DNA from 2 places in the Humitalea sp. 24SJ18S-53 genome. Region 1 is predicted to be linked to the other one. Evidence: riboswitches for the same ligand, from Rfam matches in the RefSeq annotation. Region 1 holds a riboswitch; the other holds the start of a gene.
What was found. Region 1 has a riboswitch for cobalamin ahead of metE (5-methyltetrahydropteroyltriglutamate--homocysteine S-methyltransferase). Riboswitches for the same ligand answer to the same signal wherever they lie in the genome.
Positions count from the first base shown of each region.

Region 2: linked by a shared signal. The riboswitch ahead of ACQW02_RS27970 (TonB-dependent receptor plug domain-containing protein) and the one ahead of metE (5-methyltetrahydropteroyltriglutamate--homocysteine S-methyltransferase) in region 1 are both predicted to bind cobalamin.

Region 1 covers NZ_CP192599.1:4,899,777-4,911,113, forward strand. The annotation lists gene ACQW02_RS23560 (ATP-binding cassette domain-containing protein) at 1-392, opposite strand, end outside; gene ACQW02_RS23565 (ABC transporter permease) at 392-1,096, opposite strand; gene ACQW02_RS23570 (substrate-binding domain-containing protein) at 1,196-2,077, shown strand; gene ACQW02_RS23575 (carbohydrate porin) at 2,160-3,527, shown strand; cobalamin riboswitch at 3,552-3,775, shown strand; gene metE (5-methyltetrahydropteroyltriglutamate--homocysteine S-methyltransferase) at 3,853-6,171, shown strand; gene ACQW02_RS23585 (hypothetical protein) at 6,315-6,854, shown strand; gene asnB (asparagine synthase (glutamine-hydrolyzing)) at 6,851-8,602, opposite strand; gene ACQW02_RS23595 (glycosyltransferase) at 8,676-9,683, opposite strand; gene ACQW02_RS23600 (glycosyltransferase family 2 protein) at 9,697-10,485, opposite strand; gene ACQW02_RS23605 (glycosyltransferase family 9 protein) at 10,482-11,337, opposite strand, start outside.
Region 2 covers NZ_CP192599.1:5,836,476-5,847,812, reverse strand. The annotation lists gene ACQW02_RS28015 (hypothetical protein) at 1-780, shown strand, start outside; gene ACQW02_RS28010 (class I SAM-dependent methyltransferase) at 949-1,806, shown strand; gene ACQW02_RS28005 (hypothetical protein) at 1,781-3,343, opposite strand; gene ACQW02_RS28000 (cysteine hydrolase family protein) at 3,340-4,011, opposite strand; gene ACQW02_RS27995 (MBL fold metallo-hydrolase) at 4,214-5,074, opposite strand; gene ACQW02_RS27990 (DsbA family protein) at 5,116-5,721, opposite strand; gene ACQW02_RS27985 (LysR family transcriptional regulator) at 5,812-6,705, shown strand; gene ACQW02_RS27980 (nuclear transport factor 2 family protein) at 6,697-7,074, opposite strand; gene ACQW02_RS27975 (hypothetical protein) at 7,071-7,400, opposite strand; gene ACQW02_RS27970 (TonB-dependent receptor plug domain-containing protein) at 7,438-9,387, opposite strand; cobalamin riboswitch at 9,539-9,756, opposite strand; gene ACQW02_RS27965 (exopolysaccharide biosynthesis protein) at 9,801-10,466, opposite strand; gene ACQW02_RS27960 (HWE histidine kinase domain-containing protein) at 10,692-11,337, opposite strand, start outside.

The sequences.
Region 1 (11,337 bases):
GCCGGGCGGCCGGCCATCGGCGCCAGCCCGACCAGGGCCAGGGCGGCCCCCGCGCGTGCGGTCCGCGCGGCGCGCGCCACGCCGGCCAGGGCCAGGGGGTATTCGGCATTGGCCAGGACGGAGCGGCGCAGCAGCACGGGGCGCTGGAAGACCATGGCCTGGTGCTGGCGCGGATCGGCGCCGCCGGACCAGACCACGCGCCCGGCGCTGGGTGTCAGCAAGCCGTGCAGCAGGCGCAGCAGCACGCTCTTTCCCGCGCCATTCGGCCCGATGATCAAGGTGGGCGGGCCGGCGTGGATGGTCAGCGCCACGTCGCGCAGGATGTCGATGCCGTTGCGGGCGAACCCCAGCGCCTCGGTGGTAACCGGCAGGATGGTGGCGGGGGCGCGCATCACCGGGCCCAGCGATCGGCGCTGTCGCGCAGGAATTGGGCGGCGCCATTCACCGCCAGCACGATCGCCATCAGCACGATGCCCAGCGCCAGTGCCAGGGGCAGGTCGCCCTTGCTGGTTTCCAGCGCGATGGCGGTGGTCATCACGCGGGTAAAACCGTCGATATTGCCGCCGACGATCATCACGGCCCCGACCTCCGCACAGGCGCGGCCAAAGCCAGCCAGCAGCACGGTCAGCAACGCAAGGCGGCCGTCCCACAGCAGGGTCGGCACGGCGCGCAGCGGACCCGCGCCGAAGGAAAGCAGTTGTTCAGCATATTCCTCCCACAAGCCCTCCAACACCTGGCGGGTCAGGGCCGCCAGGATCGGCGCGATCAGCACCGCCTGCGCCGCGATCATCGCGGTCGGGGTGAACAGCAGGCCCAGCGCGCCCAGCGGTCCGGACCGTGACAGCAGCAGGTAGATCAACAAGCCACAGACCACGGGGGGCAGGCCCATCAGCGCGTTCAGCCCGACGATCACCGCGCCCCTTCCGGGAAACCGCGTGACCGCCAACAGGGCGCCCAGCGGCAGCCCGATGAGCGCGGCGATGGCGACGGCCATCAGGCTGACCCGCAGCGACAGGCCGACGATGCGCGCCACCGCCGGATCGACGGTCGCGACCAGCGTGACCGCGGTGCCAAGGGCGCTGCCCAGATCGTTCACGATGCTCTCCCGAAGAGGCGAACCTGCGTGCGGCACCGGGGGCGGTCAACCGGCGATCGGCTTGACGTCCCAGCATTTCCTGCCGGAATTTGCCGATTGATGCCGGATATCCTGACCCTGCGGGAAGCCGCGACCTTCCTCCGCCTGTCGGAGCGTTCGCTCTACGACCTGGCCCGGGGCCGGCGCGTGCCGGCGGCGCAGATCGGCGGCAAGTGGCTGTTCCCACGGGCGCTGCTGGAACGCTGGCTGACCGCACAGGCCGACCCGCCCGATGCCGCCCATCGCCTGGTCCCGCCACCCATCCTGGCCGGCAGCCACGACCCCTTGCTGGATTGGGCGGTGCGGCAGTCCGGATGCGGCCTGGCGCTGCGTTCCGGCGGCAGCCTGGATGGGTTGCTGGCCCTGGCCGAGGGCGGTGCCGTCGCCGCCGCGACCCATCTGCTCGACCCCGATAGCGGGGCCTTCAACGAACCGGCGGTGCGGGATGTGCTGGCGGGGCGCGGCGTCACCGGCATCGTCTGGGCCTGGCGGGACCAGGGGTTGCTGGTGCCCGCCGGCAATCCCCGGGGCCTCGCCACCGTCACCGACCTGACCGGGCCGGGGCTGCGCGTGGTCGGGCGGCAGCCCCGGGCCGGCAGCCATATCCTGTTGCAGCACCTGCTGGCCGAGGCGGGGGTCCGGCTGGAACAGATCGCCTTCCTGGCCACATCGGCCCTGGCCGAGGACGAGGTCGCCGCCGCCGTGGCCGAAGGCCGCGCCGATGCGGGGTTCGGCATCCGGGCCGAGGCCGCGGCGCGCGGCCTGGGCTTCGTGCCGCTGATCCGCGAACGCTTCGACCTTGTGATGGACCGCCGGCACTATTTCGAGCCGCCCTTGCAGGCGTTGCTGGGGTTTGCGCGCGGGGCGCTTTTTGCCGCGCGGGCCGGGGCCATGGGGGGCTACGACGTCAGCGCAAACGGCAGCGTTGCGTTCAATCTTTAGCATTCGCTGCAAATTACTAATGATATACTATACGGTCGCGATGATCCGTGCATACTCCGCCCCGAACCTGGAGGCCACTGCCATGCCCAAGAATTTCGCGACCCCAGCGCGGGGCCCCACGGGCCTGGCCGCCGCCGCGGCCTTCGTCCTCGCCACGCTCCCTGCCCTCGCCCAGCAGGCGCCCGAAGCGGCGCGTGCGGCCGAGGCCAGTTGCGAACAGGGGCGCAGCCTGGGCCATGGGTTGTGCGGCTGGGCGGAATTGACGGTCGATGCCTTCGGCAATGTCACCGGCGGGGTGCGGCGTGGCGCGGCGGCCGATGGGCAGGTGTGGATCGGGCTGAACGCCGATCTTGGCGCCTTGCTCGGCTGGGATGGCTGGTCGGCGGAGGTCAGCGCCTATGGCATCTACGGCCGCCAGCCGACCGCGACCCTGGTCGGCAGCCAGGCCGCCGTCAGCAATATCGAGGCGCTGACCACCGCCCGGCTCAATGAGCTGTGGCTGCAACGGCGGGTGGAGGGCCTGGGCTCCATCCGCTTCGGGCAATTGGCGCTGGATACCGAATTTTCGGTGGCGGCGGCCGCGGGCAATCTGATCAGCGGCACCTTTGGCTGGCCGGTGGCCTTGGCCAGCGCCCTGCCCGCCGGCGGCGCCGCCTATCCGCTGCCGGCCCCCGGCGTGCGCCTGGCGCTGGGCGATCCGGATGGCGGCACGGGCGTGCGGGCCGCGCTGACGGCCGGCAACCCGGCGGGGCAATACGCGCCCACGACCAACCCGCAGGCGCATAACCGCTACGGCACGAATTTCAGCACCTCCGGCGGTGCCTTTGGCATCATCGAGGGCGTGACCGGCGCCGCGGCGCCGGAAGGCTCCGACGGGCCGCGCCCCTGGGTCGCGAAGCTCGGCGCCTGGTATCACAACGCCGGCTTCGATTCGCAGCGCTACGACAGCATCGGCCTGTCGCTGGCCGATCCGGATTCGAATGGCACGCCCAAGCGCTACGGCAACAACTATGGCGGCTATGGCATCGTCGAAGCGGTCGCCTGGCGTGGCGAGGATGCCAACGTGAACCTGTTCGGCCGGGTCTATGCCGCCCCACCGGACACCAACCTGATCGCCTTGCAGGTCGATGCCGGGCTGGCCTGGACCGGGCCGTTTGGGCGCGCGGCGGATGTGCTCTCGCTGGGCGTGTCGCAGGCCCGGGTCGGGTCGGTCGCGCGCGGGCTGGACCGCGACATGCAGAGCTTTGGCCAGGACCGCTTCCTGCGCACGCATGAGACGATCATCGAGCTGAACTACAATCTGTCGGTCGTGCCCGACCGCTTCTCGGTGCAGCCGGTGGTGCAATGGCTGATGAACCCCGCCGCGCGCGAACCGGATGAACGGGTCAGCACGGTGCAGCCCCTGGGCGATGCGGCGCTGATCGGGGTGCGGCTGAGCCTGGTGTTCTGAGATTGACGGCGCGATGAGATAAACATATCTTTATGCTGCGTTGGTCCCGTGCGAACGGGTGAAAAGGGAACGCCGTAAGCGGGGGCCTGCCCCCGTGAGTCGGCGGCTGCCCCAGCAACTGTCGGCGGTGAATCGCCGGCCCTTCCGCCCCATCCGGGGCGGGCCACTGCGCGGGCAACCGCGCGGGAAGGCCGGGCCGGTGGTGGTGACCCGCAAGCCAGGAGACCTGCCAGCGCCGCCGACCCCACCCGCGCCGATCCGGCACGGGCGGCGGCGCCATCCGTATCGGCCGGGCTGGGCGCACCGGGCGTTGGAGCAGACTGCGATGACCATCGCCGCCACCCTCGGCTACCCGCGCGTCGGGCCACGCCGGGAATTGAAGACCGCCCTGGAATCCTTCTGGGCTGGAACCACCACCGAGGCCGATTTGCTGGCCAGCGCCGCCGCCCTGCGCGCCGGCGCCCGCGCCGTGCAGCAAGGTGCCGGCATCCAGCACGTGCCATCGGGTGATTTCGCGCTCTATGACCATGTGCTGGAAACGGCCTGCGCGCTTGGCGCCATTCCCGATGGCTATGGCTGGTCGGGCGATGGCCCGGCCTCGATCGCCACCATGTTCGCGCTGGCCCGTGGCGCCCGCGGATCGGCGGCGGAACAGGCCGCCGGCATCCCCAGCACCGCCCTGGCGCTGGAAATGACCAAGTGGTTCGACACGAACTACCACTATCTGGTGCCGCGCCTGTCGGGTGCGACGCGGTTCCGCCTGCTGCACAACCGCTGGGCCGATGCGGTGCGCGAAGGGCTGGCGCATGGCACGCGGACGCGGCCGGTGCTGCTGGGCCCCGTATCCTTCCTGTTGCTGTCCAAGGGGGATGACGGGACCCGTCCGCTCGACCTGCTGCCCGCCCTGCTGCCGGTCTATGCCGAGGTGCTGCGCGGCATCGCCGAAGCCGGCGCCGCCTGGGTGCAGATCGACGAGCCTTGCCTCGTGACCGACCTGCCGGCCGGCGCCGACGCGGCCTACCGCCAGGCCTTTGCCGCCCTGGCCGGGGCCGCCCCCGGGCTGAACCTGCTGCTGACAACCTACTTCGAGGGGCTGCGCGACAATCTGCCGCTGGCGGCCTCCCTGCCCGTCGCCGGGCTGCACATCGACCTAGTGCGCGCGCCGGGGCAGTTGCAGGCGGTGCTGGACGCGGTGCCGGCGAACCTCTGGCTGTCGCTCGGCGTCGTCGATGGCCGCAACATCTGGCGCACCGATCTGCGCCGGGCGCTCGGGCTGCTGACCACCGCCGCGGCGGGCGGCAGGGCCAAGCGGCTGATGGTCGCGTCATCCTGTTCGCTGCTGCACGTGCCGCACAGCCTGAAACTGGAAACCGGCCTGGACCTGGCGCTGGCGTGCCGCCTGGCCTTCGCCAATGAAAAGCTGGCCGAGATCGCGGTATTGGCGCGCGGGCTGGACGAGGGCGAGGCGGCGATTTCGGCCGCGCTGAAGGAGAGCGATTCCATCGTCGCCGCCGCCCGCGCCGATGTGCGGCTGCATGACGAAGCCACCGCAAAGCGGCTCGCGGCGGTCACCCCCGCCATGGAGCAACGGACCACGCCCTACGCCACCCGCGCCGCCGCACAGGCACGCCGGTTGTCGCTGCCGGTGCTGCCGATCACCACCATCGGATCCTTCCCGCAGACCGCGGAAATCCGTGCCCTGCGCGCGGGGCTGGCGCGCCAGACCATCACCCAGGAAGGCCATGACGCCGAAATGGAACGCCTGACCGCCGAGGCGGTGGCCTGGCAGGACGAGATCGGCGTGGACGTGCCCGTCCATGGCGAATTCGAACGCAACGACATGGTGAAGTATTTTGGCGAGCAATTGTCGGGCTACGCCTTCACCAAGCACGGCTGGGTGCAATCCTATGGCAGCCGTTGCGTCGCACCGCCGATCATCTGGGCCGATGTGTCGCGTCCGGCGCCGATGACGGTGCGTTGGGCCGCCTTCGCCCAATCGCTGACGACACGGCCGATGAAGGGGATGCTGACCGGGCCGGTGACCATGCTGCAATGGTCGTTTGTCCGGACCGATATTCCACGCGAAACCGTCTGCCGGCAGATCGCGCTGGCGATACGCGATGAGGTCGCCGACCTGGAAGCCGCCGGCATCCCGATCGTGCAGATCGACGAACCTGCCTTCCGCGAGGGGCTGCCGCTGCGCCAGGCGGATCGACAGAACTACCTGCGATGGGCGGTCGCCTGCTTCCGCCTGTCGGCGGCGGTGGTGCGGGACGAGACGCAGATCCACACCCACATGTGCTACAGCGAGTTCAACGACATCATCGCCGATATCGCGGCGATGGATGCCGATGTGATCTCGATCGAAACCGCGCGCAGCGACATGGACCTGCTGGGCGCGTTCGAGGGCTTTGCCTATCCGAACGAGGTCGGGCCGGGCGTGTGGGACATCCACAGCCCGCGCGTCCCGACCGCCGAGGAAATGGCGGCCCTGTTGCGCCGGGCGACCGCGCGCATCGATGCCAGCCGGCTTTGGGTGAACCCCGATTGCGGGCTGAAGACGCGCGGCTGGCCGGAGGTGAAACTGGCCATGGGCAACCTGGTCGCGGCGGCGCGCCAGGTGCGGGCGGAACTGGCGGCGTAGGCAGCCGGGGCGCCCTGCCCCTGCGGGCGGGGCGCCGTCTGGCGTCGCGGCGGGCGATCGGGCAAATTCGCGATCATGCCCGCCAACGCCGCACCATGCTTCGATGGAGATTCTACGCGCGGCCGAGCGACGCAGGTGCCGGGATGCCGCGCGTCCGTGCCGGCCTGACCATGTCGCATATCCGGCGCCTGATCGAACCGCTCTTCGTGGCTGCGGCGCTGGTGGCGGTGCTACTGGAATCGACGCTGTGGCGCTGGCTTGAAGTGCTCGGGCAACGCCTGTCCCGCCTGGGCATTTTCGCCGCGTTGGAACGGCTGATCGACCGGCTCAGCCCCACCGCGGTCATCATCGTCTTCGTGCTGCCCTTCGTGCCGATGATCCCGCTGCTGAAATTCACCGAGTTCTGGTTGCTGGAGCACCATCACTTCATCTGGGCCACGGTGGTCATCATCGGCGCCAAGGTGATCGGCGCCGCCTTCTCCACCCGCGTTTTTGCGATCGCGCGACCAAAGATGCGCCAGGTGGCCTGGTTCGCCAGGGCCGATGCCGCCGTTGTGCGTTTGATCGACCTTGGGCACCGCACCTTGGACGCCATCCCCGCCTGGGTTTTTGCCCGCGCGCAGGTGCGACGCGCGCGGCTGGCCGTCGTGGCGTGGTGGCGGGGCTGGTGGGGCCTTGGCTAACCCAGCATCTCGAACACATCACCATCCGGCTGGCGCCCGACGATGTGCCGCTGGTGCCAAAGCGCCCAGAACAACAGGTGCCACGCGGCCAGGCCTTCGTGCTTGCCGCCGGCGGCGCGGAACAGCGGCAGGATGCGGTCGGGCCGCGCCACCTCCGCCACACCGGGCTGGGCCGCGACCAGCGGCGCCAGGCGGTCGGCCGCGCGGGCGATCCAGGCCCCGACCGGCACGGTAAAACCCTGCTTGCTGGCAAAGGGGCGGGACCAGGGCGCGCGGGTTTCCAGCCAACGCCGCAGCAACCACTTGCCCACCCCGGCCTGGGTCTTCAGCGCATCCGGCAGGCAAAAGGCGGCGGCGGCGACGCCGGGGTCGAGGAAGGGGGTCCGCCCCTCCACCGCATGCGCCATCAGGCAGCGGTCCAGTTTCAGCAGCAGGTCGTTGGGCAGCCAATCGGTGACATCCAGCGCCTGCGCCACCTGCAATCGCGTGCGACCGGGGGTCATTGCCGCGGCCTCGGCCGCCGCGATCCCGTCGCGCCAGCCGGAGGGGCTTTCGCGCAGCACATCCACGCGGTCGAAGGCGCCGCGCGCGCGCATCGCCTTGCCGCCCAGCCACCAGGGCCGCATCGCCGCGCGGTAGCGGCCATAGCCGCCAAAGATCTCGTCGCCGCCTTCGCCGGACAGCACGACCTTCACCTCCTGCCGCGCCCGCTGGGCGAGGAACCAGGTCGGGATGATCGCGTAATCGGCGGCGGGGTCGTCCATCGCGGCGACGATGGCGGGCAGGTGGCGCCAGACCTCGGCCTCGGTGACGCTGATGGTGATGTGCCTGGCACCCGCGCCCTTGGCGGCGGCGGCGGCGGGGGCGCGCTCATCGGGCGCGCCCGGCACGTCGAAGCCGGCGGTAAACGCCAGCACCGGCTGTTCGTTCAGCCGTGCCATGGCGGCCAGGATGGCGGTGCTGTCGATGCCGCCCGACAGGAACAGGCCATAGGGCACGTCGCTGCGCTGGTGCAGGTCCACGCTTTCCATCAGCGCGGTGTCGAGCCGGGTCAGGGCCTCCGCCTCACCCACCGGTTCCGGCCCGCCGTCGGGCAGGGCCTCGCGGTGGCGGCGGGCGACGATGGCGCCATCGGCGACGACCAGGGTTTCGCCCGGCAGCACGCGGCGGATGCCGGAAAAGATCGTCTCCGGCCCGGTGGTGAATTGCGCCTGCAGCAATTCGTTGCGCGCTTCCGGCCGGATGCTGGCGCTGACCAGCCCCGCCGCGATCAGCGCCTGCGGTTCGGAGGCGAAGGCGATGCCCTCGGGGATCTCCGCGACATAGAGCGGCTTGATGCCAAAGGGATCGCGCGTCAGCACCACCTGGCGCGAGGACCGGTCGTGGATCGCCAGCGCATACATGCCGCGCAGGGATTCGGCATAGGCCAGCCCCTGCTGCCGCCACAGATGCAGCGGCGGTTCGCAATCGCTGCCGGTCGCGCAATGCAGCGCCCCGGCGGTGGTGAGTTCGCGGTAGTTATACACCTCGCCATTGCCGATCAGCGTGGCGCTGCCGGCGTGCAACGGCTGGTCGCCGGTCGCCAAGTCGATGATCGCCAGCCGCGTCTGCGTCAGCGCGACATTGCCCGCGATATGGCTGCCATGACCGTCCGGCCCGCGATGCGCCAGGGCCGCGGTCAGCCGTGCCACCACCGCCGGATCGACGCTGGCGGCTTGGCGGAGGATCAGGCCTGCTATGCCGCACATGGAGTTCTGGTCCGCCGTGTTGCCTGGGGTCGGGACTGCCGCAAGCCAGGGCGCGGCGCAAGGCCGGGGGCGGTCAGGGGGCGACCTGGGCCAGGAAGGCGCGCCAGGCGGCCACCACCGGGGCCTCGGCGAAATTTTGCGCGAATGTCTGGCGCCCGGCCGCGGCCAGGGCGCTTGCCCGGTCGGACTCGGCCAGCAACGCGGCGATGGCGACGGCCAGGGCGCCAGGGTCTTCCAGGGGCACCAGGATGCCGTTCCGCCCATCCTCGATCAATTCGCGCGGGCCGGCGGCGGCGGCGGCGATGACGGGGCGGCCGGCCGAAAACCCCTCCAGCACCACATTGCCCAGGGGTTCGTGGCGGGAGGGCACGACCAGCAGGTCGGCGCCGGCCAGAAGCGCGCCGGTGTCCTGCCGCCAGCCCAGGAAGGTGACGCGGTCGGCGACCCCGCATTCGGCGGCCAGGCGGGTCAGGGCGTCGCGTTCGGGGCCCTCGCCGGCCAGGGACAGATGCGCGGCGGGCACGCTGGCCAGGGCCCGGATCAGGACATCAAACCCCTTGTTCCGGTGCAGCCGGCCCAGCGCCAGCAGCCGGCGCTGGCCGGGCAGCGCGGCGGGCGCGGCGCCCACCAGGTCCGGGGCAAAATTCGGCAGGTAATGCGCCCGGTCGGCGGGCCAGCCCTGTGCCACGATATAGCGCACCAGGTCATGGGTATTGCCGACCAGGTGATCGCAGCGGCGATAGTACTTGAGGTCGTAATACCCCCCCAGCCGCCCCACCAAGGTCCAGGGACCGGCCGGTGTGAATCGCGCCGCGCGGTTCATCCAGGCGACAGTCACGGTGGGCGAAAAATCCCGCAGCGCCCGCTTCAGCCGGGGGCCGGTCAGCAGGTCGAAGACGCCGCCAAAGCCCAGTTCCAGCGGAACCACCCCACCCGCTTTCAGCCGCGCAGCGCGCTGCGGATCGCGCCGGACGGCCGCCAAAACATCATCGCCCGCGTCATGCAGCGCCAGGGTCAGGCGTTCGAAGAACAGTTCGGCGCCGCCCTGCGGCGCGCCGGCCATCACCTGGGCCAGTTTCATGGGGCGATCCGCATCAGCGATGCCGCTCGGGTTCCAACCGCGCCTTCAGGTAGGACAGCAACGGGAACAGCCCGGCGCAGAGCGCGATCAGCAGGCCCCAGCCGCCTTCCTTGTAGCCCTTGCGGGCGACAAAGCACTTCCAGGTGCGCGATACGAAGCGCCGCAGGTTGCCGCCCAGGCTGCCGATGTCGCCGGCCGCCAGCAGATCGGCCGCGCGCGCGCTGCTATAGCCATCCAGCCGGCGCAGCATGTCGGAGATATCGCGGTCCACATGATGGATAATCGCCGCCCGTTCGCTGCCCGTGCCGGGGGTCAGCCGCGCGCCTTCGGCCCCGGTCCAGTCCAGCCCGGGATGCACCCGCTGCCCGCGCCAATGTTTCGCGCCACGCCGGAACAGGATCGGCTTCAGCGTGGTGCCGAAACTGCCGCCCCAGCCGTGCAGGATCAGGTGGTCGCCCACGTAATTGTCGATCGGCACGCGGTGGAAGGCGGCGGTGCTGGTCGCGATGGTGGCGCGGATGGCGCTGGCCAGGGCGGGCGGCACCTGTTCGTCGGCATCGACCTCCAGCACCCAATCGCCGGTGCAGGCGGCGATGCCGGCGTTGCGGCGGTCGCCTTCCAGTGGCCAGGCACCCTCGATCACGCGGGCGCCGAGGGCGGTGGCGATGGCGGCGCTGTCGTCGGTGCTGCGGTCCAGCACCACGATGATCTCATCAGCGAAGGCCAGCGAGGCCAGGCAGGCCGGCAGCCGCGCAGCTTCGTTGCGCGCGACGACCAGGGCCGACAGGCGGGGCGCCGTCATGCAGGCACGGGGGCGCCGAGCAGCCGTTCCGCCGCGGCGATGACGCGATCGACGGGCAGCGCCTCCATCGGCGCGTGGCCGGGCGGGCCATCCGCGACCACAGCGGCGGCATGGGGGCCAAAGGGCGCGTATTCATTGGCCGGGCTCATGCCGAACAGACCCAGGGTCGGCGCCCCGGCGGCGGCGGCCAGGTGCATCAGCCCGCTGTCATTGCCCAGATAGAGCGACGCCCCCGCCAACACGGCGGCGGCTTCCGGCAGGCTCAGCCGGCCGACCAGGTCGACCGAGCCAGGCAGGCCCGCCAGCACGGGGGCCGCCAGCGCGCGTTCGGCATCGCCCGGCCCACCCATCACGGCGATCCGGGCGCCCGGAAGCGGGCCGTCGGGGGCGGTCAGCGCGCGGGCGACGGCGACGAAACGCTCGGCGGGCCAGATCTTACGGTCCCAATTGGCGGTGGGGCCGAGTGCCAGCAGCGGCCCCGCCCCGGGCAGCAGGGCCGCGCCCCTGGCCGCATCCGCCGCATCGAACCAGGCAACGGGGGCGATGTCGGCGGCGGTCAGCCCCAGGGTCTCGGCGATATGGCCCATGCGGTGCCCGGCGCGCCGGCCGCCGCGCATCACCGCCCGGCGCCGCGCCGGCACCATCCAGGCCATCGCCGACCCGCGCAGATCCACCACCAGGTCCCACCACCGGGGTGCCACCTGCGCCCAAAGCAGCGGCCAATGCAGCGACCAGCGGCGCTTGGTGACCGAGATGGTGGCGTCGCGCCCGGGCATGCGCGCAAACACCTCCACGGCCGCCGGGCCGCAGGCGATGGTGATCCGCGCGCCTGGATGCTGGCGCAGCAAATGG
Region 2 (11,337 bases), 940 kb from region 1:
AAGCAGCAGAACAACCTCGGTTCCGCGCTCTGGACACTGGGCATGCGGGAGGCGGGCACGGCGCGGCTGGAGGAGGCGCTGGTGGCGCATCGGCTGGCGCAGGAGGAATGGACGCGCGAGCGGGTGCCTCTCTATTGGGCCGTCGCGCAGTTGAACATCGGCAATGTGTTGAGCGCCCTTGGGCAGCGCGAGGAAAGCCCCGCGCGGCTGGAGGCGGCGGTGGTGGCCTATCGCCTGGGGCTGGAGGAGGCGACCCGCGCGCGTGCCCCCGTCGAATGGGCGAAGCTGCAGAACAGCCTTGGCGTCGCGCTCAGGACACTTGGGATCTGGGAGGGCGGGACGGCAAGGCTGGAGGAGGCCGTGGCCGCGCTGCGCCTGGCCCTGGAGGAATGGACGCGGGAGCGGGCGCCGGCGAATTGGATGATGGCGCAGGGCAACCTGTGCCATGCCCTGGCCGTCCTGGGCGCGCGTGAGGACGGGACCACGACGCTGGAGGAGGCGGTGGCGGCCGGCCGCGCGCTGCTGGCGGCATTGTCGCGGGGCGGGGCGTCGCTGGAATGGGCGCAGAGCATGGGCAACCTGGGCCACGTCCTGGCCGAACTGGGCTTGCGTGAAGCGGGGACGGCGCGGCTGGAGGAGGCGGTGGCGGGTTGGGATGCGTGCCTGGACTGGGCGGCGGGGGATGCGCCGCAGGGGTGGATCGAGGGGTTGCGGCGGAGCCGGGCGGAGGTATTGGCGGAGGTGGCACGGCGGGCGGCTGATCCAAGTGCTGCTGGATGAGTTCCCGCCCCGTCATCGACGGCACCGCATGGGGGTTGGGCCGTGATTGGCCCGGGCGCCGGGCCTTGATCGTTGCGCTTGCCCCGCGCCGCCGCTAATCCTGCCTGGCACCCCGGCGCCCAGCGCAGCCCCGTGCTGCCACGCGGCCCTTGGACGGGAGGCTGCGGCATGACCAGCATCGACCATGGCATCGACCACGGTTTCACCGGCTCGATCCCCGATACCTACACGCGCTGCATGGGGCCGATCTTCTTCGCGCCCTTCGCCGACATCCTGGCGGGGCGCCTGGCCGGCATGACGGGCGGCGATGTGTTGGAATCCGCCTGCGGCACCGGCATCGCGACCCGCGCGCTGCGGGCCGCGCTGCCTGGGGCCGTGGCGATCACGGCGACCGACCTCAACGTGTCGATGCTGGACCATGCCCGGACCCTGCCGGGCGGCGATGGCATCACCTGGCGCCAGGCGGATGCCCAGGCCCTGCCCTTTCCCGATGCGGCCTTCGACGCCGTGGTCTGTTCCTTCGGCGTCATGTTCTTTCCCGACAAGGTCGCGGCCTTTCGTGAGGCCAGGCGGGTGCTGCGCCGGGGCGGGCAATTCCTGTTCACCGTCTGGGACCGGCTGGAGGCGAGCGAGTTGATGTTCCTGGCCCATACCGCCGTCGGGTCGCTGTTCCCGCGGGATCCGCCAGGGTTCTTTCGCCGCACGCCCTGTGGCTACCACGACATCGGGACGATCCGCGCCGACCTGGCCGCGGCGGGCTTCGTCGGCGCCGGGGTGGAGACGCTGGAACGCCCCTGCCGCGCCGCCACGGCCCGCGATGCCGCGATCGGGATGGTGCGCGGCACGCCCCTGTGCGGGGAGGTCGCGCTGCGCGATCCGGCCGGGCTGGACCGGGCGGTGGAAGCGGTGGCCGTGGAGATCGCCAGCCGCTTCGGCCCCGGGCCGGTCGAGGCCCGGATGCGGGCGCATGTCGTGACGGTGCGGCGCCAGGGGATGGAGGCTACTCCGCCGCCGCCGCCGGCTTGACCCCCGGGCGCCAGGCCAGCACCGCATCCTGCTTTTCGCAGAGCACCAGGAAGCCCGCGACCATCGCATAGGCCAGCGCCACCCCGGGGGCGACGGCAAGCCCCACAGCCGGGCCGTGCATCAGGCCGAAAAACGCCATCGCCGCGCCGGCGCCGGCGAAGGCGGCGGCGTTGATGAACTGGCGTTCGATGATGAAGACGGCGATGGCGCCGAGCACCAGGCCGGAGAGGATCGCCCCCTCACCCATCACCGCCAGGCCGGGATAGAGCACGCCCATGCCGGCCAGCTTGTCCATGCCGACGGCGGCGGCATTGGTGCCGGCGGCCCCCAGCGCGCCGTCGATCAGGGTCTTGGCCCAGGCCGCGAGATGCGGGGTCAGGGCCAGGACGACGGCGGGGCCATGGGTTTTTGGGGTTTCCTGGAAGGCCTGCGCCCCGATCAGCATGCCGATGTAGAGCAGGATCGGCGCGATCGCGACGACGGGCACCAGCGCCAGCAGCACCGCCGCGATCCCGGCCCAGGTGAAGACCAGCACCGCGAGGCCGGTCGCGGCGGAATAGCCGATGCGGCCGCCCATCGCCTTCCAGCCCGGATGGCCGATGTAGACGGCGTTGATATAGGGGTTGCCCATCAGGCAGCCGATCAGGCTGACCACGCCATCGGCGGTCAGCACCTGGGTCGTGGGGAAGTGGTCGCCGGCGGCCTCGGCGCTTTCGACATTGTCCAGTGCTTCGACCAGATCGTAGATGCCGAAGGGGATCGCGGTGACGAGGATGATCCCCAAAAACTGGAAGCCGTTGAAGACGTGATCCACCGCCGGCAGGGGCACGGAGAAGCCGATCTGGGCGAAGGACGCGCCCAGCCGGTCCAGCCCCACCCCACCGACGCCCAGGCCGATGGCGGCACCACCCCAGGCGATGACCATGCCAAAGGCGATGGCGATCAGCCCGGCGGGGATGTTGCGCGGGTAACGGAAGCCGCCGAACCAGGCGACCATGATGACGGCGAAGCAGGTCAGGCCCACGACCGGGGTCATGAAGATCTCCAGCGCCGGGCGCATGGAGATGAAGGTGATCGACACGCCGGCCAGCGTGCCGAGCAGTGCCGCGCGCGGCGTGACGCGGCGGATCCAGGGTGCGGCGACGGCGCCGAACATCAACACGAAGGATTGGACGAAAACCCAGGTCAGCCCGGCTTCCCAGCCCTTGATCGGATCGCCCGTCATCTGCGCGATGGGCAGCATGATGACCAGCGACACGACGAACATGTGCGGCACGGAAATGCCCGATGGCAGGGCGCAGACATCGTCGCGCCCGGTCTGCTTCATCAGCCGCCAGCCGAGCCAGGCGTAGTAGCCGGTCGAGAGGAACATCATCAGCCCGGCGGCCGGCAGGATGCGGCCGAAGACGATGGAATCGGGCAGGCCCACGGCAAAACGCAGCAAGCCGGTCAGCACCAGCAGGTTGACCAGGATATTGGTGCCAAAGCCAAACAGGGCGTTCCAGTCGCCGGGGGTCCAGAGTTTGGTGCGGGTCATGGCGCGGACTCCAGGGCGGTGATGGTGGCGGCCGAGGTGGCGACCCAGCCGAAGATCCCGCCCTGGGCATGGATCATGGCGAGCGCCGCGTCGTGGAAGGCGGGGAAGTAGGAGGCGCAGGCATCGCTGATGGCGGCGCAGCGGTAGCCGCGGTCATTCGCCTCGCGCAGGGTGGTGCTGACGCAGACTTCCGTGGTGACGCCGGCGATCAGCAGGGCGGCGATGCCGCGATTGCGCAGGATCAGGTCGAGGTCGGTTTCGCAGAAGGCGCCCTTGCCGGGCTTGTCCAGCACGACCTCGCCGGGGATGGGGGCCAGGGTCGGGATGATCTCGTGGCCGGCTTCGCCGCGGATGAGGATGCGCCCCATCGGGCCGGGATCGCCGATGCGCAGGCCGGGCGGCGCGCGCAGGCGCTTGGCGGGCGGGCAGTCGGACAGGTCGGGGCGGTGGCCTTCGCGGGTGTGGATGACCAGCAGCCCGGCCGCGCGCGCGGCGTCGAGCAGGGCGCGGCAGGGGCCGATCGCGCGGGACAGCAGGCTGACGTCATTGCCGAGGGCGGCGCCGAAGCCGCCGGGTTCGAGGAAATCGCGCTGCATGTCGATGATGACGAGCGCCGTGGCGGCCGGGTGGAAGGAGAATGCGCTTGGCAGGGCGGCGGCGTGACGCACCAGTGATCTCCCGCGGGGAACCATCGCAGCAGATCAGGTTTTTGCCGGGCGCAACGGGCGAATTCTTGGGCGAAAGTGGTGCCGGGCGGGGGCCGCCGCTTGCGAATTATGCAAAGCGGCGGCGGTTGCCCAGGATCATGTCAGCCGGGCGGCATCGCCTGCCACGGAGTGTGGCTGTCCACAGGCCGTTCCATGCGCGGGATCAGCCCCAGGGCATCTCGCCCTTGGCGACCTTGGCGCCGATGTCCAGCGCCACGCCCATGCCGGCATTCGGGAAGCGCGCCTGCATCGCGGCGATCAACGCGGCGCTGTTGGCGGCCTTGGGCAGTTCCTCGTCAAAGGCCACGAGGTAGGCGCGGGTATAGGCGATGGCCGTGGCATCGGTCGCCGCACCCGGCATCATGTGGCCGGGCACCACGACGCGCGGTTGGCGGGCGGCCATGGCATCCAGGTTGGCGACCCAGGCCGCGCGCAGGGCCGGCGAATTGGTATCGGCGGTCCAGACATGCACGCCCGAGAAGACCAGCACGCCGCCAAAGATGGCGCCGAGCGACGGTGTCCACAGGTACCGGCGGTCGGTCATGCCGGCGGCATCAACGATGTCGATCGACTGGCCATCGACGGTCAGCGCGCGCAAATCCGACGCCGCGGGCACCACCACATCGGCCAGGGTGCGCGGGCCGTTGTCGCCAAGCTGCGGGCCCCAGGTGTCCAGCTTCTTCTGCACATTGGCGTTGATCGCCGCGACCGTCGCGGGGGCGGCGATGATGCGGGCCTGGGGGAAGGCGGCGCGGACCGGGCCAAGCCCGAAGTAGTAATCGGGGTCGCTCTGGCTGACGAAGATGGTGGTCAGGGTCTTGCCGGTGGCGGTAATCGCCTCGGCCAGGGCGCGGCCGTCGGACAGGGTGAAGCCGCCGTCGATCAGCACCGCTTCACGCGCGCCGGAGACCAGCACGGGGGCGCGGAAGAAGCCGGTGGGGCCGGCGGGGAAATGCCGCCAGGCGAGTGGCGCGGCGGTCTGGCCGGTGGCGGCGGTGGCAGCGCTGGCGGCGACGGCGGTCATGGCGAGTCTCCGGGTGAACATGGTCTTGGCTCCTGGTTGGTTCACGTCGCCTGCAACTGCGCGACGAGGGTTTGGGGTGGGCCGAACAGCAGGCTGCCGGGCACGAGGCGTGGCACCCCACCGGTGGTGACGACGAGGCTGGGCACGCCCTGGGCACCAACCGACCGCATCAGCGCCTGGGCACGGGCGGTGCGGGCGGCGGTGGCGGCGCGCAGCGCGGCATCCGGCACGGCATCCAGGCCGAGGGCGGCCAGGACGCCGAGGTCGGTGACGTCCCGGCCCTCGACATAGCGGGCGTGCTGGATGGCTTGCAGCGCCGGGCGCACCTGCTCCGGCTTCGTCAGGGCCATGGCGACCAGGGCCAGCGTGGCGGGGCCGGAGTCGAAGGCCCGGGTGCGGTCGGCCAGCACCTGGTCGCGGTACGCCGTCGAGAAGGGCTGGCCGGTCAGCTTTTCGATGCGCTGGTCATTGGTCCAGGCATAGGCGGCGAAGCCATCATCCATCGGCCGGGCGCCGGCGCCGGAAAACAGCCCGGTCGGGACCAGGTCGAGGTCGATGCCCGGCGTTTCCGCCAGGGCGCGCAAGGCCGGGGCGGCGCCGTAGCACCAGCCGCAGAGCGGATCGAAAAGATAGGTGGCCTGGGTCACTCGGGGTCTCCGTCGGGGGAGACCATGCGCGCGCCGGGATTTGCGAAAAAGACAAACGATAGAGACAGACTGTATGCTATTGACTGACAAATGCGCGCGACAGCGAACCTCAATCGACTGGCCTATTTCGCCGCGGTGGTGGAGACCGGGTCCTTCACCGCCGCCGCCCGGCGCCTGGGCGTCACCAAGGCCGTGGTCAGCCAACAGGTCGCGCGGCTGGAGGAGGCGACCGGCACGAGCCTGCTGATCCGCACCACCCGCCGCGTGCACCCGACCGAGGCGGGGCGCGTTTTCCACGCCCGCTGCGCCGTGATCCTGGGCGAGTCCGAGGCGGCCTTCGAGGAGATGGCCCAGGCCCAGGCGGAACCCAGCGGCACGCTGCGGGTGACGGCGACGATGGACTACGGCACGGCGGCGGTGGTGCCGGCGCTGGTCGCCTTCGGCCGCCGCTACCCGGATTGCGCCACCGAACTGACCCTGAGCGACCGGACGCTGGACCTGGCGGGGGGTGAGATCGATATGGCGATCCGGGTCGGCTGGCTGGCCGATAGCAGCCACCAGGCGCGACGAATCGCGACATTCCGCCAGTTGCTGGTGGCCGCCCCCGGCTTTGCCGCGGCAGAGCCGGCGGCGCTGGAGGCGCTGCCCTTCGTCGCCAATACCGCCCTGCGTGCGCCGTTGCAGTTGGGCTTCACCCGCGATGGCCAGGCGGCGCCACCTGTGCGGCCGCAGTCAACCATGGCGATCGATGCGACGCTTGCGGTGCATGCAGCGGTGCTGGCCGGGGCCGGGTTGTCGGTGCTGCCGGAATTCGTCGTGGCGGGCGATCTGGCCGCCGGGCGGCTGGTCCATGTGCTGCCGGATTGGCGCCTGCCGGATGTCGGCGTTCACGCGGTCTTCCCGGCGGCGCGCTTCCGCCCGGCCAAGGTCAGCGCCTTCGTCGAGACGCTGATCGCGGCCGAGCGGGGACGACGATCAGGCTGATGCCGGCGTCAGATGCGTCAGGATGCATTTCCAGCCGGCGTCGGTCCGGCGATAGACATCCGTGACCCATTCATCGGTCGTGAAATCCTGGCCGTGGTAGCGGCCGGTGTTCTGGGCGCGGGCGGTGACCACCGCCATGTCGCCCTGCACCGCGGCATGGCTGGCGGTCGAGGTCATGACGGAATGGGTCAGCGCGCCGCTGGCGATCAGGGCCAGCATCTCCGCGCCCTTGATCGGGCCGCGTTCGGGCGTGACCACGACCCAATCCTCGGCGACGCAGGCGGCGATTTGCGCGGGGTCGTTGGAGACCATGGCTTGGTTGAAGCGGTCTTCCAGGTCCATCAGGAATGCGGGGATGTCGGGGGTCATGGCTTGGCTCCCTTGCGGCGCGGTTGCGCGTGGTTCCAGGCCATCGACACCGCGCTGACCAGGTCTTCGGTTGTCAGGTCGGCGAGCGTGGCCGTGGTCCAGCCCTGCCGGCCCCAGGCGTTCGGCACCGGGGAAAACGCGTCGGGCAGCATCGCGCATTTCAGCGCCTGTTCGTCCGGGGTGAAGCAGAAATTCGCGGTCAGGCCATCGGCCGCCAGGGTCACGTAGATGCGCGCCACCTTGAAGGCGGCGCGGTCGACATGCGGCGCTTCGCTGGTGCCGTCCAGCGCCAGGGCGGCGCGCCGCAAATCCTCTGCCGATGCCATGGCCCATCGTGGCCATGGCATCAGGTTCAGTTCAAGATTAGAACGTGAAGCGCGTCCCGATCATCGCGCCGCGCCCGCCGACGACAAAGCCATTGGCCGGTTCGTAGCGCGTGTTGCCCAGGTTCTGCGCCGTGGCGAAGACCGTCACTTGCGGACGCCAGGCGTAGCTGGCCGTCAGGTTCAACAGCGCCCCCGCGTCATTATCCGCCGCCACCGAGACGAACTGCCCGGTGTTGCTGTAGGAGAAGCCTTCGCGGTAGCGGCCGATGATCGTCAGTTCCGGCGAGATCACCCATTTGGGCGCGGGCTGCCAGCGGGCGATCAGGCTCCATTGGTTTTCCGGCCGGCGGGCCAGGCGTTCATCGGTCGCGGCATTGCGCGCATCGGTGATGGTCCAGGCGCCGACCAGTTCCCACTTTTCGGAGATCCGCGCCGTGGCGGTCAGTTCGGCGCCCTTGATGCGTGCCGCGCCGACATTCACCAGCGAGGTGAAGGAGGTGTTGAAATCGATCAGGTCGCGGATGCGGCTGTCGTAGTACAGCGCGCCCAGGGTCAGGCCATCGGCGCGGCCAAAGATGTTGAAGTCGGTCTCGACCCCGGCTTCCCAGGATTCCGAATATTCCGGCCGCAGGTTGGGGTTGCCGCGGAAGGAGGTGCCGATCGTGCCGTAGCGCTGGTAGAGGGAGGGGGCGAGGAAGCCCGACCCGGCCGAGGCCTTGATGCGCGACGACAATTCCGGCACCGCCAGCACGCCGCCAAGCCGCCAGGTGGTGGCCTCGTCAAAATCGCTGGTGCGGTCCTGGCGCAGGCCGGCGGCGACATCCAGCCGTTCGGCCACGCGGAACTGCCAGGCGGAATAGGCCGCGTTGTTGGTGGCGGAGGCATCGGTCAGGGTGCGGAAGCTGGCGCTGCCGCTGGACTGGTCGATGCTGTCGTTCTGCTGGGTGATGCCCAGCACCAGGGATGACGCGGTGATCGCCCCCAGGTCGGGCAGGCGGATGATGTTGTTCCAGTCGATCACCTGGCGCGTGCCGCTGAACAGGTCGTCGGTGGAGGAGCGGCTGAAGTTGTCGACCATGTTGGTGTAGCGGCGGCGGTCCTCGACCTGCGCCAGGCGCAGCCCGCTGGTCCAGACGCCGTCGAACATCACCGCCTGGCCGCGCAACTGGCCGTAGAAGTTGCGGTCGTTGCCGTCGTAGTTGGGGTCGTCGTTCGGCACGCTGTCGAGTTTCAGATGGTTTTCGCGCCAGCGCAGCAGCCCCTCCAGCCGCACGCCCTGGGTCGGCGTGACGCCGAGGCGCGCGGTGGCGGCAGCACCCTGGAAGCCATCGCGTTCGCTGGTGCGGTTCTGGCTGAGGCGGGGGGCGACGGCATTGCTGCCGCGGGTGGTCAGGCCCTGCAACGCGGTCATGTAGTCCCAGGCGCCGACGGTGCCTGTCGCGCCGATCACGCCGCGCGCGGTGTCCTGCGTGCCGCCGGCGGCTTCGCCAAAGGCCTGGAACTGGCGGTCGGCGGGGGCCTGGCGGGTGACCATGTTGATCGCGCCGCCGATGGCCGAGGAGCCGTAGAGGGCGGAGGCCGGGCCACGGATCACCTCGATCCGTTCCAGATCGCCCAGCAGGGTATTGCCGAAGTTGAAGGCGCCGCTAGCCGTGGAGGGGTCGTTGATCGGGATGCCGTCGAGCAGCACCGCGACCTGGTTGGAATTGGCGCCACGCATGAAGCCGCTGGCCTGTTGGCCGATGCCGCCGGTCTGCACGATGGTGAAGCCGGGGACGGAGCGCAGGGCCTCGACCAGGGTCTGGTAGCCGCGTTCCTCGATCTGCTGGCGGGTGATGACCGTGGTGGCGGCGGGGACGCGGTCGGCGGGGGTGGGGACGCGGGTGCCGGTGACGATGGTGTCGGGCAGGTCGGGGGTCGGGGCTTGGGCGAAGGCAGGTATTGCGGTGGACAGGGCAGTGGCGGTCAGGAGAAGCAGGCGGCGCATCGGAAAATCCCCGTGCTGGCAGTCAACGACAAGTCCCGCCGTCACCTTACGGCGAAAGCGGGACGGCTGGCGTCGTGATCACACGGAAACGACAAGGCCGGGGGCCGGGTCGTCATGGTCCGTTGCGCCGGTGCACCCCGCCCGGCACGCGCGATACGTCTCTGCGTCGGCCGGTCTCCTGGCTCGCGGCGCGGTGGGGTGTGACCCACTTGCCGGCCCCGCCTTCTCACGGTCGCAAGCGACCGCAATGGCGTTGGGGGCTGGCATCGCCGCATACAGTTGCGGGGGCAGCCGCGGTGCCGGGGGGCAAGCCCCCCGTTCGCGTTCCCGTTTCAACCCTTTCGGGTCACCGTCGCATGGGGGCAGGCTTTAGGGCATGACCGCGCCCGGCGGAAGCGGTCACTCTTTGTTAATCAGATGACCCAGCCGAGAGCCTGGATCGCCAGCCAGCAGATGAAGCCGAGCACGGCGGTGGCGAAGGCGCAGCCCGCGATGCTGAGCGCGACACCCAGCCCGATGGTGCGGTTGTCGGCCTCGACCACGCCCAGGGCCATGACGATGTTGCCGAAGGCCGGCGGGCCATTGGTGCCCGGCCCGGGCAGGATCAGCATGATCGCGACATAGACGGTGATCCAGCCGACCAGCTTGTCGCCGGCGGCGGAGGTGAACCAGCCCGGCCGGGGCTTCACGTAGCGTTCGATCTTGCTGATCCATTTGGAGGAGGCGGTGGCCAGGCGCAGCAGGTCGGTCCGCTTGACCGATTGTCGCGCGATGAAGCCGGGCAACTTGGGGTTGCGCCGCCCCATGCCCATCTGCACGCCCAGGATCAGCATGGGCGTGCCGAAGACGCTGGCCATGCCTGGCAGCAGCGACGGCAGGCAGAGCAGCAGGATCAACAGGCCGAAAGCCCGGTCGCCGAAGAATTCGGCCATTTCGCCTAGGGTGATGCGTTCGCCCGGAAAGGTCGCCGCGACCTCGGCCACGATCCGGCTGATCGGCGCCGATTCATGGGCGGCGTGCAGGTCCGTGGTCACGCTAAGCGGTGCTGGCACGCCGGATGTGTCGAGGGTACCGTCCATGCAACTGCGTTTCCCTGGTGATGCGACGATGCCCGTTTTTTGAGGCGACGACCGCGGTATTGAAGCCCCTTCGGATCGCGGCGGCTTTTTGGGCAGCCCCCGTCGCATCCGATTGCACAGCATACCCGGCCCAGCGCGCAGCGCGAGTCTTCTATGCGATACGATCGGCACTGATTTGGATCGAAAGGATGAAGATTCTCGAAAAACGCAACGCGCGGCCTCGGTTCAACCCGTGCAATGCTTCAGCGGCAGGCGCAGGTCGGCCCGCAACCCGTCCGGCAGCCAGACCGAGGCGAGGGTGCCGTGCATCGCCTGGACGAGGCGCCGCATCAGGGCGGTGCCGGTGCCGGCGTGATCGGGGGCCGATGCGATCGGCGGGCCGCCGTGTTCCCGCCAGGTCAGGGCGACCTCCGTCCCCTGCAGCGCGATGGTCACCGCGACCTGGCCCTGCGGCGCCGACAGGGCACCGTGCTTGGCCGCGTTGATCGCCAGTTCGTGCAGCAGCATGGCGAAGGACTGCACGACCGACGGCCGCAGCGCCAGCACCGGTGCCGCCGAGACCACGACCTGGCCGCCAAAGGCCGCCGTTTCGTTCACCACGACGGTCCTGAGGTCAGTCTGCCAGGCGCTGCGGGCCAGCAGGTCATGGGTCCGCGCCAGGGCCAGGATGCGCGCCTGCACCGCCGCGCGAAACCCGGGGACGTCATCGGCGCGGGTGATGGCGACCAGGGCCTGCGCCACGGCCAGCACGTTGTTGGCGCGGTGGTTCACCTCGATGGACAGCAGGCGCTGGCGTTCCTCGGCCTCGACCAGGGCGGTCACGTCGCGGCACATGCCGACGATGTGGGTGCGGCGTGCCAGGGGGCCGAAG